DNA from 2 places in the Sphingobium sp. DN12 genome. Region 1 is predicted to be linked to the other one. Evidence: riboswitches for the same ligand, from Rfam matches in the RefSeq annotation. Region 1 holds a riboswitch; the other holds the start of a gene.
What was found. A riboswitch is a leader RNA that binds a small molecule or an ion and turns the genes downstream of it on or off. The one in region 1 is predicted to bind S-adenosylmethionine.

Region 1 (7,364 bases):
ATAACGAGGCGCGGATTGCTGATAAATGAGATACATAGCCTGCGCACCCGACGCATCAGTGATGAAGAGGAAAACGCTTTATTCAAGGCGCTAGGCTTTTAGCGGCTCGCCATAAATCGACCATTTTTGGTCGTTCCCAGTTCCTCCCCAAGCTTGTCTTGGGGAGGTGGCAGCGCGAAGCGCTGACGGAGGGGAAATGGCGCAAGCGCAACGCTATTGCCCCTCCACCGCCTTCGGCGGTCCCCCTCCCCAAGCAAGCTTGGGGAGGATTTTCGGACAGTCCGCTCCCCAACCCATTTTGTCATTCCCGCGTAGGCGGGAATCCATCCCCTGACCTTGCATCTGGTCCGACGCTGGGGAGATGGATCCCCGCCTGCGCGGGGATGACGGTGGAAAACAGGCCGTTGCTTAGCCACCCACCTCCGCCCCCTTCCCGCTTTCGGACAGGGGGTGGGACATTCCGCCTCTCGACAAGGCGGCCTGGCTTTGCGATCCCTATCCCCATGAGGGAGAAGGAATTACGCCTCGCGCTCGTCTGTTATGGCGGGATCAGCCTGGCCGTCTACATGCACGGCATCACCAAGGAAATCTGGCACCTGACGCGGGCGAGCCGGGCTTTTCATGACGGGGTGGCGCCGCAGGAGGCGAGCGAGACGGTCTATCATCGGCTGCTCGCCGATATCGAGGCAGCGAGCGGCACGCGGCTGCGCATCCTGCCCGACATCATCGCCGGCGCCAGCGCGGGTGGCATCAACGGCATCTTCCTGGCCCAGGCAATCGAGACCGGCCAGTCTCTGGAACCGCTGACCGCGCTGTGGCTCGACAATGCCGATGTCGACGAACTGCTCGATCCCGATGCCCGCCCCGCCCGCGCGCTGACCAAATTCTGGGCGACGCCGCTGGTATGGATGGCCGCGCGCCGCCCCGGTGACGCGGTCGAGCGCACCGTCGCCCCGGACACGCGCGAAGAGGTGCGGATGAAATTGTCGCGCTTCATCCGCTCGCGCTGGTTCGAGCCGCCCTTTGGCGGGGCGATATTCTCGACCATGCTGCTCGACGCGTTCGACGCGATGGCGGCGACGCCGGCCGGCCCGTCGCTGCTGCCCGACGGCCATCCGCTCGACCTGTTCGTCACCGTCACCGATTTCGACGGCCATGTGCAGAGCCTGAGCCTCAACAGCCCGCCCCAGGTGATCGAGACCGAACATCGGCTGTCGATCGGCTTTCGCGGCCGGGGCGGCAGCGCCAGCGGCTTTGCCGATCCGGCCGAGCTGGTCTTTGCCGCGCGCGCCACCGCCAGCTTCCCCGGCGCCTTCCCGCCCTTCACCGTGCGCGAGCTGGACCGGGTGCTGAAGCGCCGCCACCGCGCCTGGCCCGGCCGCGACGCCTTCCTGGCGCGCGTACTGCCGCGCCGGGCGGCACGGGGCGAGGCGGAGGACGCGGTGCTGATCGACGGATCGGTGCTGGCCAACGCCCCCTTCGCCCAGGCGATCGGCGCGCTCAAGAACCGGCCGTCGCGGCGCGAGGTCGACCGTCGGTTCGTCTATATCGATCCCAAGCCCGGCCACCGGTCGATCCACCTCAACCGCGAGGGCGAGGAGGAAGCAGCGCCGATCGGCGAGAATATGCCGCTCCCCGGCTTTTTCCGCACCATCTTCGGCGCGCTGTCGGACATTCCGCGCGAACAGCCGATCCGCGACAATCTGGAGGCGATCGACCGCCATTCCGCCCGCATCCGCCGCATGGGCCGGATCATCCAGGCGCTGCGCCCCGGTATCGAGGCGGAGGTGGAGGGGGCTATCGGCCGCATGCTGTTCCTCGACCGGCCCACGCCGGCGCGCCTGTCGGCCTGGCGCGGCAAGGCGCAGCAGCGTGCCGCCGCCTCGGCCGGTTTCGCCTTCCCCGCTTATGCCCATCTCAAGCTGTCGGGTATCGTCGAGGATCTGGCCGCGCGTCTGTTCCAGTTGAGCGGCGAGGATGCGCCGATGATGCGCGAAGCCTATCGCCAGGCGATCTGGAAGCAGGTGCGCGCGATCGGTGCCGACCAGTTGACCGAGGATGCCGGCTCCGCCGCCGCGCCCGTCCTCTTCTTCCGCACCCATGACCTCCCCTTCCGCATCCGCCGGCTGCGCTTCCTGGCGCGGCGGCTGGCCGAGACGCTGGAGTTGGAGGCCGATGCCGACAGCGAAGCGGTGCAGGCGATGCACGACGCCATCTATCGCGCGCTCGCCCTCTATACCGAATGCGAGGGCAATGATTTCTACAATGATCATGTCCGCGCCGCCGCGGCGCAGGTGCCGACCGACGCCGGTGCCGCGCTGGAGGCGATGGCGCAGGCGCGCGGCCTGCGCGCCCGCGACGAAGCCGCCGACATGCTGCTGGCCGAAGCGCTCGCCAACTTGCCCAAGGCCGGGCGCCGCACCATGTTGCTGGCCTATCTCGGCTTCCCCTTCTCCGACATCGCGACCCTACCGTTGCTTCAGGGTGACGCTGTCGATGAATATGATCCGATCAAGGTCGACCGGATTTCGCCCGAAGATTGCACCGCCATCCGCGCCGGCGGCGCCAACGCCACGCTAAAAGGCATAGAATTCAACAATTTTGGTGCCTTCTTCAGCCGGGTCTATCGGGAGAATGACTATCTGTGGGGCAGGCTCCATGGGGTGGAGCGTCTGCTGGATATCGTAATTTCCGCAATTCCTGCCCCAACCCGTCTTCCCGAAGGGGCGTTGCGCAACTATAGGCGGGCAGCGTTTCTGGCGATCCTCGACGAGGAAGAGTCGCGCTTGCCGCATGTTGCGGATCTGATCGCCGGACTGCGGGAGGAAATCGGGTGAAGGGGCGTTTGAAGCTGTTTCCGATGATGCTGGCGCTGGTGCTCGTCACCGGCTGCAAGGGCTCGTCCGATGACAGCGCACAGGCCGCCCCGGTCAGCACGCCGCAGCAGGTGGCCGTTGCCGTCGTCCAGCCCGATCCGCCGCCGCCCGCTCCGCCCGCCGTCCTGCCCTCGCGCCCGGCGCCGATCGTCACCGTCGGCCCGCCCGGCCCGACCAATTCGCTCGACCTGCCGCCGTCCAGCAATGCAGCCCAGCCCGCCCCCTTCCCGCGCGAAGTCACCGCCTTCATGGTCGACCGCGACAGCTGCGACCATTTCCGCGGCGAGGAACCCTATGATGCGGAACGGCGCGCCTATATCGAGGAAAGCGTCGCCGAACTCTGCTCCGGCACCGACGCGAAGCTGGCCTTGCTGCGCAAGCGCTACGAAAAGATGCCGGACGTCATCAGCGCGCTGAGCAGTTATGACGCCCGCATCGAGGGCGAGGAACCCTGAGGCCGCCTCGCCCGCACTAGCGCCATCCGGTCAGGCGGCGACTGCCAGGCAGGCTTCCCTGATGTCGCGGGCCAGTTCGTCGACCCGTTCCACCTGTGCATCCCAGGCGAACATGAATCGCGCACCACCGCCGATGAAGGTGTAGAAACGCCAGCCGCGCGCGCGCAGGGCATCCAGCACCGGTGCGGGGGCCGACAGGAACAGCGCATTGGCCTCCACCGGGAAGATCGGGCTGACATCGGGCAGGTCGGCGATCGCCGCCGCCAGCCGGCGCGCGCAATCATTGCCGTGGCGAGCGTTGCGCAGCCAGGCGCCGCTTTCCAGCAGGCCGATCCAGGGCGCCGATAGGAAACGCATCTTCGACGCCAGTTGCCCCGCCTGCTTGCAGCGATAGTCGAAATCCTGCGCCAGCGCGCGATCGAAGAAGATCACCGCCTCGCCCACGGCCATGCCATTCTTGGTGCCGCCAAAGCAGAGCACATCGACGCCCGCCTTCCAGCTGATCTCCGACGGGTCACAGCCAAGGCTGGCGCAGGCATGGGCGAAGCGGGCGCCGTCCATATGCAGCTTCAGCCCCAGTTCGCGGCACACGGCGGAAATCGCGCGCACTTCCTCGACCGTGTAGACAAGGCCGGTCTCGGTCGGCTGGGTGATGGTGACGACGCGCGGCTTGGGGAAATGGATGTCGGACCGGCTGGTCGCGAGCTGCCGGATCGCATCCGGCGTCAGCTTGCCGTCGGCCGAGGGCGCGGCGAGCAGCTTCGACCCGTTGGAGAAGAATTCGGGCGCACCGCATTCGTCGGTCTCGACATGGGCAGACGCCGAACAGATCACGCTATGATAGGATTGGCACAGCGCCGCGAGCGCCAGCGAATTGGCGGCCGTGCCGTTGAAGACGAAGAAGACCTCCGCATCGCCGCCGAACAGGGTGCGGAAATTGTCGGCCGCGCGCTGCGTCCATTCATCCTCGCCATAGGCCGTTGCCGATCCGCTGTTCGCCGCAAGCATCGCGTCGAGCGCCTCGGGGCAGGCCCCGGCATAATTGTCGCTGGCAAATTGCTGTGTGGAAATGGGCACGTCATGCTTCCGTCTGCTGGTGTGTGACCAAGCATCGGATCAACGTCGTCGTGGCTGCATGTCCCGTTGGATTGCCGGTCCGGCCACATCCCCCTCTTTCGAAAGGCACCACCTTGCTCGGGGAGCAGGTTGGTGTCGGACGTTGGCCCGACTCTTGATGTTGCCGGGGCGATTATCGGCCGGGCGATGCCGCGTCAAGCGTCAGCGCAGCAGCGCCTCTATCCCCTTCGCCAGATCGATGTCCCGTTGCGACAGGCCGCCGGCATCATGGGTGGTGAGCGTGATTTCGACCCGGTTATAGACGTTCGACCATTCGGGATGATGGTCCGCCTTTTCCGCCAGCAGCGCCACCCGCGTCATGAAGCCGAAGGCGGCGACGAAGTCGGGAAAGGTGAAGCTGCGCGCGATCCCGTCCGGTTCGGCGACCGCCGTCCATTCGGGCAAATCCGCCAGCGCGATCGCCCGTTCCGTTTCGTTCAGTCTGGCAAGCATTTCTCTATCCTGCGTTATTTCTTTCGCCTATGTGACAGCCATGCCTGACACTGGTCAATCGTTCCGCTTCGCCCCTACCCCACAGGAAATCGAGACACTCGCGCTGGAGGCCCTGAACCGCCTGCCCGAGCCCTTCCGTTCCTATCTCTCCAATGTCGTGATGCTGGTCGAGGATTTCGCCGACGCCGATATATTGAAGGAGATGGAGATTGACGATCCGTTCGGCCTGACCGGCCTCTATAGCGGCCGTCCCTTCGGGCAGGAGGCGCAGACCGGCGACCTGCCGCCGACCGTGCATCTTTTCCGCCGCCCGCTGCTCGACGAATGGGTCGAAACCGGCGTGCCGCTCGAAGCGCTCATCACCCATGTCGTGGTGCATGAGATCGGCCATCATTTCGGCCTGTCGGACATCGACATGCATGTGCTGGAGGATATGGTCGCCCCATGAGCGGCGCGGCGCTGCGCCTGTCGGGCCTGGCCTGTCTGCGCGGCGGACGCCTGCTCTTTGCCGGCGTCGACCTGGTGCTGGCGGCTGGCGGCAGCGCCTTGCTGCACGGCGCCAACGGCATCGGCAAGTCGAGCCTGCTGCGCCAGTGCGCCGGACTGCTGCCCGCCTATGCCGGGACGATCGACCGCCAGGGCAGCGTCGCGCTGGCCGACGAGCGGCTGGCACTCGACATGGAATTGCCGCTTCATCGCGCACTCGGCTTCTGGGCACAGCTTGACCGGGTGGATGCGGCCGCGCTCGACCGCGCGCTCTACGCCCTGGCGCTCGCCCCCTTGCGCGATGTGCCCGTGCGCATGCTGTCCACCGGCCAGCGCAAGCGCGCCATGCTCGCCCGCGTGATCGCCAGCGGCGCGGATATCTGGCTGCTCGACGAGCCGGCCAATGGCCTGGACGATGCGTCGGTCGCGCTGCTCGGCGCCGCGGTGGCAGACCATCTGGCGGCCGGCGGCATCGTCGTCGCCGCCTCGCACCAGCCTTTGCCGCTGACCGATCCGGTGCGGATCGCCATGGCCGCCCATGTGCCGGACCCGGCGCAGGAGGCGTCATGCGACTGATCGCCCTGCTCGTCGCCCGCGACCTGGGACAGGCCTGGCGCTCGGCCGGCCTGTGGCTGCCGGTCGCCTTCCTGTTGCTGGTCGCCAGCCTCTATCCCTTCGCGGTCGGCCCCGATGCCGCCCTGCTCGCCCGCACCGGTGGCGGCATGTTGTGGATCGCGGCGCTGCTCGCCAGCCTGCTGCCGGTCGACCGGCTGGTCGCGCCGGATCGCGATGCCGGCATCCTGGACCAGATCGCGCTGCGCGGCATCAGCGAGGAGATGGTGGTGATCGCCCGGCTGATCGCCCATTGGCTGGGTTTCGGTCCGCCGCTGATGATCGCCGCCTTGCCCGCCGCCGCGCTGCTGAAGCTGGACGGCGCCACGATCCTGACGCTGGAGGCCGGGCTGCTGATCGGTACGCCCGCGCTGGCCGCGCTTGGCCTGCTGGTGGCGACCCTGACCGCCGGGCTGCGCTCGTCGGGCGCGCTGGCGGGCCTGCTCGCCCTGCCGCTGGCGGTGCCGCTGCTGATCTTTGGCGCGGGCACGCTGGGCGACGGCAGCGGCGCCGCGTTCAAATTCCTGGGCGCCGCCTCCCTGCTGCTGGTCGCGATCACGCCGATCGCGGGCGGCGCGGCGATCCGCGCGGGTCGGGAATGAGGTTTGTGCAACGCGCAGGGCGTTGACATTGGCGGGCCGCAATGGTCCCATGCTGCATCGCAACAAGCTCCGACAGCGGGCCATGCCCGCCAAGCGCGAGGTGCCCGATGCCCGATCCGACTGCCGCACCGCAAAGCCGCCTGATCGACCTGGCCCTGCAGGGTGGCGGCGCCCATGGCGCCTTCACCTGGGGCGTGCTCGACCGCCTGCTGGAGGAACCCTGGCTGCGGATCGATGGCATATCCGGCACGTCGGCCGGGGCGATGAACGCCGCCGTGCTGGCCAGCGGTTATGCCCATGGCGGCGCGCCGGGTGCCCGCCGCGCCCTCACCCGTTTCTGGAGCAAGGTGTCGGACGGGGCGATGTTCAGCCCGTTCCGCCGCAGCCCGCTCGACATAGCGCTCGGCCGCTGGACGCTCGATTATTCGCCACTCTATGTCGGCATGGACCTGATGGCGCGGCTCTGCTCGCCCTATGATCTCAATCCGGGCGGCTTCAATCCGCTGACCGACATCCTCAACGAGTGCGTCGATTTCGACCATCTCGCCGCCAGCCCGATCCGCCTGTTCATCACCGCGACCAGCGTGCGCACCGGCCAGGCCCGCGTGTTCCGCAATGCCGAAATCACCCCCGACGTGCTGCTAGCCTCCGCCTGCCTGCCCACCATGTTCCACGCGGTCGAGATCGATGGCGAGGCCTATTGGGACGGCGGCTATTCGGGCAATCCGACGCTGACGCCGCTGGTGCGCGATTGCGATTCCGAC
Region 2 (7,364 bases), 370 kb from region 1:
ATAGTCATAATCGAGCACATAGGGTGTGCAGAGCAGGGCGGCGCTGAGCGCAGCGGCGCCCCGCACTTCCATCGTCCCACGGCGGGCGACCAGCGCGGCGATGCCGATGGCGATGGCTGTCACCAGGCCCTGCACCACATAGGCGGCTGGAATGCTGCCGCCCCATTGGCGAATGGCGGCAAAGGGGCTTTGGATCTTTTCCCAGCCGGTGGCACCATTTTCGATGATGATATGCTGCGTCAGGGGCAGAGAATCGATGAAGGCCTGCCACACCGGCCAGCCCCAGATCAGCAATGTCAGCAGGCACAGGCCGGCCGAGGTCAGACCGGCGGCCAGGAAGGCGCGGGCATTGCCGCGTGCGATGATCAGCGCAGGGATCAGCACCGCAAATTGCGGTTTGTAGACGAGCGCGCCCAGCAGCATGCCGGCGATCCAAGGGCGTCGGTCGAGCAGGGCCATGCCACCACCCAGCAGGCCGGCGGTCATGAAGGCATTCTGGCCGTGGCCCAGACACACCATTACCACAGGTGCGCCGAGTGCGATGAGCAGCGCGTCGCGCTGATCCGGCAGGACATGACGGATGACCATCAATGCTCCGCCAAGCGTCAATCCCTGCCACAGGATCAGGGCGGGGACGTAGGGGATTTGCGCCAGCAACGTGGCCAGGATCAGGAAGGGCGGGGGATAGTGCCAGCCATAGAAGGGGATGGCGGGATCATGATGGATCGCCTTCTGCACTTCATAATGGGCGGGCCAGTTCCATGCCTGCGCGGCCTGACCCTGATCGGCCATCCATCCCGCCGTCCAGACGTTGGAGAAGTCCGTGCCAAGCGGCCGGCCGAGCGAATCTACCGTGCCATGCGCCGTCGCGAACAGGTAGGCGAGGCCGATCAGCGTCGCAGCCAGCATCAGCCAGGCGGTCATTCGGACCCGTTCGGGGGTGATGAACTGGTCGGGGCACAGGCGGTCGATCACCGCTGTTGACTGGCACAAGCGGCTGAAATTTTGGTAAACAACCCGTTGTTTCCGGGTTTTTTCCGGCTTTTTATTGCCGAAACGCACCTGTCCCTCCATCTAGGGGCTTGGCGGCCTTCCCTCTTGCCTCTATCGGGGCTTGGCACTAGGGCAATGCCTTAACGGTTATTCAGAACCACCAACGATACCCAGTAAGAAGGACCACTCATGAGTGAGACCGCGGATCGCGTAAAGAAAATCGTCGTCGAGCATCTGGGCGTCGAAGCCGAGAAGGTGACCGAGGACGCCAGCTTCATCGACGATCTGGGCGCAGACAGCCTGGACATCGTTGAACTGGTGATGGCGTTCGAAGAAGAATTCGGCGTCGAAATCCCGGACGATGCGGCTGAGAAGATCGCCACCGTCAAGGACGCGATCGACTATATCGACAGCAAGGCCTAAGGGCTTCGCGGCCTGCCCCCCGTGGCGGGCCGCCCTCCTTGCACAAGGATTGGCTCCTCCTGTCCGGTGATCCCGGAGCTTGGGGAGCCTTTTCGTATCTGGCCTGCCGTTCACAAGTGCGTGTGGAACGCCTAGATGAGCGGCACGGAACCAAAAATTGGAATTTCGGAGCAAGCATATGCGTCGCGTCGTCGTAACCGGCCTTGGCATGGTAAGCCCGCTTGGCGGGGATGTCGAAACCACCTGGAAGAACATCATCGCGTCGAAATCCGGCGCGGCGACGATCACCCGCTTCGATGCCACCGATTACAAGTGCCGCATCGCCTGCGAAGTGAAGCCGGCGGATCATGAATATGGCTATGACGCCTCGCTGGACGTCGACCACAAGATCCAGCGCCAGGTTGATCCGTTCATCGTCTATGGCATTTCCGCCGCCAGCCAGGCGCTGCGCGATGCGGGCCTGGACAATATGTCGGAAGAAGAGCGCCTGCGCGCCGGCTGCTCGATCGGTTCGGGCATCGGTGGCCTGCCGGGCATCGAAAGCGAATCGCTGGTGCTGGCTAACAAGGGCCCCAACCGCGTTTCGCCGCACTTCGTCCATGGTCGCCTGATCAACCTGATCTCGGGCCAGGTCTCGATCAAATACGGCCTGATGGGTCCGAACCATGCCGTCGTCACCGCCTGCTCGACCGGCGCCCACTCGATCGGCGACGCCGCGCGCATGATCGCGATGGACGATGCCGACGTGATGCTGGCGGGTGGCGCGGAAAGCGCGATCTGCCCGATCGGCATCGCCGGCTTCGCCCAGGCGCGTGCGCTCTCGACCGGCTTCAACGACACGCCGGAAAAGGCGTCGCGTCCCTATGACGTCAATCGTGACGGCTTCGTCATGGGCGAAGGCGCGGGCGTGGTCGTGCTGGAAGAATATGAGCGGGCCAAGGCGCGCGGCGCGAAAATCTATGCCGAAGTCATCGGCTATGGCCTGACCGGCGACGCCTATCATGTCACCGCGCCGCACCCGGAAGGCAATGGCGGTTTCCGTTCGATGCAGATGGCACTCAAGCGTTCGGGCCTCAGCCTGGAAGATATCGACTATGTGAACGCGCATGGCACGTCGACCCCGCTGGGCGACGAGCTGGAGCTGGGCGCGGTCAAGCGTCTGTTCGGCGATCATCTGGGCAGCATGTCGATGTCGTCGACCAAGTCGGCGATCGGTCACCTGCTGGGCGGCGCAGGCGCGGTGGAGAGCATCTTCTGCATCCTCGCCATGCGCGACCAGATCGTGCCGCCGACGCTCAACCTCGACGAGCCGAGCGAAAGCTGCAAGGGCGTGGACTTGGTCCCGCACGTCGCCAAGGAGCGCAAGGTGCGCGCGGTGCTGAACAACTCGTTCGGCTTCGGCGGCACCAACGCCTCGCTCATCATGAAGGCGATCTGATACGCCTGATCCTCCCCTGAAAAGGGGAGGATCATGTAAGCCATAGCCGGTTGGGCATTATTTGGGTCGGGCAGTTGGGATGATGGCAAGACGATCCGGCGCAAATCCGGTGCGGCGACTGGGCTGCATCATCCTCCTGATCGGCCTGGCCGTCATCGCCTTTGTCGGTTTCCGCTTCGTCCATGGCTGGACCGAGACGGGGCCGGCCACCCAGGATATCAGCATCGTCGTGCCGGAGGGATCGACCCTGTCCGACGCAGCGGTGCTGCTGAAATCGGCCGGCGCGGTGCGTTCGGCCGATGCCTTCCTGACCCGTGCCAAGGTCTTTGGCGGCGCCAAGCCGATCAAGGCCGGCGAGTTCGTGGTGCCCAAAGGCGCCAGCAACCGCGAAATCCTGTCCATCCTGCAGGGCGGCAAGACGCTGACCCGGCTGGTCACCATCCCCGAAGGCATGCCGTCGATCCTGGTGCAGGAACGGCTGATGGCCAATGACGAGCTGACCGGCGATGTCGCGGTGCCAGAAGAGGGCAGCGTGCTCCCCGACAGCTATGCCTTCGACAAGGGCGAGCCGCGCGCCGCGGTGCTCAAGCGGATGCAGGCGGCGATGGACAAGGCGCTGGCGAAGCTCTGGGTCGAACGCGCGCCCAACACGATCGCCAAGTCGCCCCAGGAGGCGATCATCCTCGCCTCGATCGTCGAGAAGGAAACCGCGATCGCCAAGGAGCGGCCGATGGTCGCCGGCGTCTACAGCAACCGTCTGCGCAAGAACATGATGCTGCAGGCCGACCCGACGATCATCTATCCGATCACCAAAGGCAAGCCGCTCGGCCGCCGGATCAAGAAGTCCGAGATCGCCGACGTCAACGACTACAACACCTATGCGATGACCGGCCTGCCCAAGGGGCCGATCGCCAATCCGGGTCGGCTGTCGATCCTGGCGGTGCTGCACCCGGCGGAGACGAATGCGCTCTATTTCGTCGCGGACGGGAAGGGCGGCCATATCTTTGCCGACACCTATCAGCAGCATAATGAGAATGTGCGGAAGTGGTTCGAGATCCGCCGCGCGCGGGGCGAGCTGTAAAGCCCGGCTTGGCCGATATATAGCCGGGCTTGCCACATGGTCCGGCGCGCGCTAGGGATAGTCCAGCATCAAGAGTTGGGGCGACGCCCAACGCCAACCTGCCGTTCCGGGCAAGGTGGCACTCCCGATCCGGGAGGATGTGGCCGATCCGGCAACAAAGCGGACCTCAGCCACCGATCGTCGCCCCGCCAGGAAGGACTGACGAGACGTGCCGATCAAGATTGCCGACGACCTGCCCGCCCGCCGCACGCTGGAAGCCGAGGGCGTTGCCGTGATGGGCGAGGCGGATGCGGTGCGGCAGGATATCCGCCCGCTGCGGATCGCGCTGCTGAACCTGATGCCCAACAAGATCGATACCGAGACGCAGCTTGCGCGGCTGCTTGGCGCCTCGCCGTTGCAGGTGGAACTGACGCTGGTGCGGATCAGCGACCATGTGTCGCGCAACACCTCGGCCGATCATATGCAGTCCTTCTATCGCGCCTGGACCGATGTGCGCGACGAGCGGTTCGACGGCTTCCTGATCACCGGCGCGCCGGTCGAGCATCTGCCGTTCGAGGAGGTGAGCTACTGGCAGGAACTGCGCGCCATCTTCGACTGGACCCAGACCCATGTGCATCGTTCGCTCAGCATCTGCTGGGCGGCGCAGGCGGCGCTCCATCATTTCCACGGGGTCGAGAAACATGCGCTGGAGCGCAAGGCGTTCGGCGTGTTCCGCCATCGCAACCATGCTCCGGCCTCGCCCTATCTGCGGGGCTTTTCCGACGATTTCTCGATCCCCGTGTCGCGCTGGTCGGAAGTGCGGCGCGAATCGCTGCCGGTCGATCGCGGGCTGCAACTGCTGGCCGACAGCGCGGAGACCGGGCCTTGCCTGGTCCATGATCCGCGCCATGGCTTCCTGCACATGTTCAACCATGTCGAATATGACACGCGCACCCTGGGCGACGAATATGCGCGCGACGGCGGCCGCCAGATGCCGGCCCATTATTTCCCGGATGACGACCCGACCCGGCCGCCGGAAAATCGCTGGCGCAGCCATGCCCATCTGCTGTTCGGCAACTGGATCAACGATCTCTACCAGACCGCGCCGTTCGACGTGGACATGATCGGCCAGGAGATATTGCAGAGCGCGGCCTGATCGGCGCCGATCAGCGCAGCAGACCCTTGGCCGCCTGGCTGCGGGCGTAGAGCCACTGGCCGATGCCGATCAGGACGATGACGGCCGGGAAGATCGCCGCGCCCGCGCCCTTCACCGCCAGCAGGTCGGTGCCAAGGAATGTGTATCCGAACTGGACGATCACCGCGAGCAGCGACAGCAGGAACAGCGGCACCGCGACGCGACGGCGCAGCAGCAGGGCGATCGCGCCCAGCGTGCCGGCGCCCACCGCCACCGCATAGACGACCCAGGCCCAGCCGGGCATCTGGGCGAAGGCGCGGGCGGTGTCGGGATCGGTTCTGGCGAGTTCGCTGAGGTCGGCGCCATATTGCATGACGAAGGCGGCGACGCCCATCAGGTTCCATAGCAGCAGGATGACGGCGATGATGACGAAGGATGCCGGTGCGCGCATGATGCTTCCCCTCCTGGTCCGCGCCTGCTTGCCGGGCGCGGCATCTGTCATCATATAGCCTGTCCCGGCCGGGCGAAAGTCCGCCATCGCGTTGCAGGGAGGCGGTCCTGGCTGATCCGATCATCGTCACCGCGCTGCTGGGCGCTGCCGATTTCGCCTGGGCGGATGGCTTGCGCCGCGCCCATTTTCCGCCCGAACGCAATCAGGTGCCGGCGCATGTCACCCTGTTCCATCATCTGCCGCCTTCGCTGCTGCCCGAACTCAGGACGCGGATGAAACAGATATGCGCCGGCCCGGCGCCACGGGCGCGGCTGGGCGATGTGCTGCTATTGGGGCAGGGGGTCGCCTATCGCATCGACAGTCCCGATCTGGCGGCGTTGCGTGGCGAATTGGCGGACGCCTTCACCGGCCTGCTGACGCCGCAGGACCAGGCCGGCTTTCGCCCGCATCTGACCGTGCAGAACAAGGTGGAGCCCAGGGTCGCGCGGGCGCTGGCCGACCGATTGCGCGCCGATTTCCATCCCCGCCCGATCGCAATCGCAGGCCTGGCCGCCTGGCACTATCGCGGCGGACCATGGGAACTGGCAAACGAGACCCGCTTTCGCGGGTAGCGACGGCAGAATGGGGACGACAGATAGCCCCTCCCTTTCAGGGAGGGGTTGGGGTGGGTGGCGAGCGCAGCGAGCTTCTGCCCGATCGACCGTAGGCCGCCGCAACGCGGCGCACCTACCCCCGGCCCCTCCCTGAAAGGGAGGGGAGTGGGAAACGTCAGATTCTGCTCGCATCGCGCCCGTTTGCCGGTCATTCTGGCCTCATGAACAAGGGCGTATTAGCTCAAGCGATGGTCCGCGCCAGCGAGGCGTTGGACGCCGTCTATCGCACTTTCGAGATGCCGGCGCCGTCGAGGATCGAAGGCTGCCCTTGCTGTATCGATACGCGCGGCACAGATGTCTTGCTCGCTACCCCATTGCGTGAAATCAGCGGTATGGCTCTCTGGCGCTATGTTTCGGGTGCGTTCCTGACGGTTGGTGACGAGCAAGACTTTCGCTATCTGCTGCCGCGCATTCTGGACGTGTCAGTGTCTGATCCAGCGAATGCCAACAATCCCGAGATCGTGCTGGGCAAGCTGGCGCTCGCGGGATGGGACTCCTGGCCACCGCATGAAAAAGCTGTGATCGAAATGTTCGTCGGAGCGTGGTTTGAACTGGCCCTGGCGAGAGATCTTGCAGAAGCAGATGAAGGTTGGATCGGATGGGATGCCGAGAGTGTTCTTTGTGGCGCGGCTCGAGCCGGGGTGCAGCTAGACCGCTGGCTGCTGCGATTGGCTGCGCCAGACGCCGCGCCGGTTCTGGCTGACATTAGTGATAGGTTCCCACGCGAGCCATCGGGTTTTTGGGAAGATGTTCCCTGCGCCTTTCATGCGGTGCGAGTATTTTTGGATCAAGGACGAGCCTAGATCAGCATTCGTCCGATCGGGGCATCCGACTTTCGACTTGCCGCTCATAGGAGCGACGGGTTCAAAAAAAAACGGGAGATTCCGATTATCGAGCGCGCTAAGCGGCCGGCTTCCCGGCCGTCTTTCCTACTCGGCATTTTTCTGGTCCATCCTGTGGGATGGAATTGGCCGCTCTTGTCGCTCCCACATCGACCGCATTGCCACAGCCTGCCGCAACAAGTCTGTCGCGTCATGGTCGCCTGATCGTCGCTTCGCTGGCGCGTCGGTGTCGCTTCACAGGCGCGCGATTGTCGCGCCGCCGTCGCTTTCCGATGACCCTATGCCGGGAAAATGGCGCAAAACGGGGCGACGACACTGTGAACTTCGTAGGAAAATCCGATTGTCGCGTCGTCGCCGACCGATCAGGCC

Region 2: linked by a shared signal. The riboswitch ahead of ACI6S0_RS10120 (homoserine O-succinyltransferase) and the one ahead of ACI6S0_RS11950 (threonine aldolase family protein) in region 1 are both predicted to bind S-adenosylmethionine.

Annotation. Positions count from the first base shown of each region.
Region 1 is NZ_CP173717.1:2,520,456-2,527,819, forward strand. It holds gene ACI6S0_RS11940 (patatin-like protein) at 504-2,837, shown strand; gene ACI6S0_RS11945 (hypothetical protein) at 2,834-3,331, shown strand; gene ACI6S0_RS11950 (threonine aldolase family protein) at 3,362-4,408, opposite strand; SAM-I-IV-variant riboswitch at 4,466-4,574, opposite strand; gene ACI6S0_RS11955 (4a-hydroxytetrahydrobiopterin dehydratase) at 4,610-4,900, opposite strand; gene ACI6S0_RS11960 (metallopeptidase family protein) at 4,941-5,348, shown strand; gene ccmA (heme ABC exporter ATP-binding protein CcmA) at 5,345-5,962, shown strand; gene ACI6S0_RS11970 (heme exporter protein CcmB) at 5,953-6,600, shown strand; gene ACI6S0_RS11975 (patatin-like phospholipase family protein) at 6,708-7,364, shown strand, end outside.
Region 2 is NZ_CP173717.1:2,154,219-2,161,582, reverse strand. It holds gene ACI6S0_RS10140 (glycosyltransferase family 87 protein) at 1-975, opposite strand, end outside; gene ACI6S0_RS10135 (acyl carrier protein) at 1,183-1,416, shown strand; gene fabF (beta-ketoacyl-ACP synthase II) at 1,595-2,854, shown strand; gene mltG (endolytic transglycosylase MltG) at 2,964-3,935, shown strand; SAM-I-IV-variant riboswitch at 3,996-4,104, shown strand; gene ACI6S0_RS10120 (homoserine O-succinyltransferase) at 4,144-5,070, shown strand; gene ACI6S0_RS10115 (sugar transporter) at 5,081-5,500, opposite strand; gene ACI6S0_RS10110 (2'-5' RNA ligase family protein) at 5,608-6,111, shown strand; gene ACI6S0_RS10105 (hypothetical protein) at 6,315-6,956, shown strand; gene ACI6S0_RS10100 (NAD(P)/FAD-dependent oxidoreductase) at 7,358-7,364, opposite strand, start outside.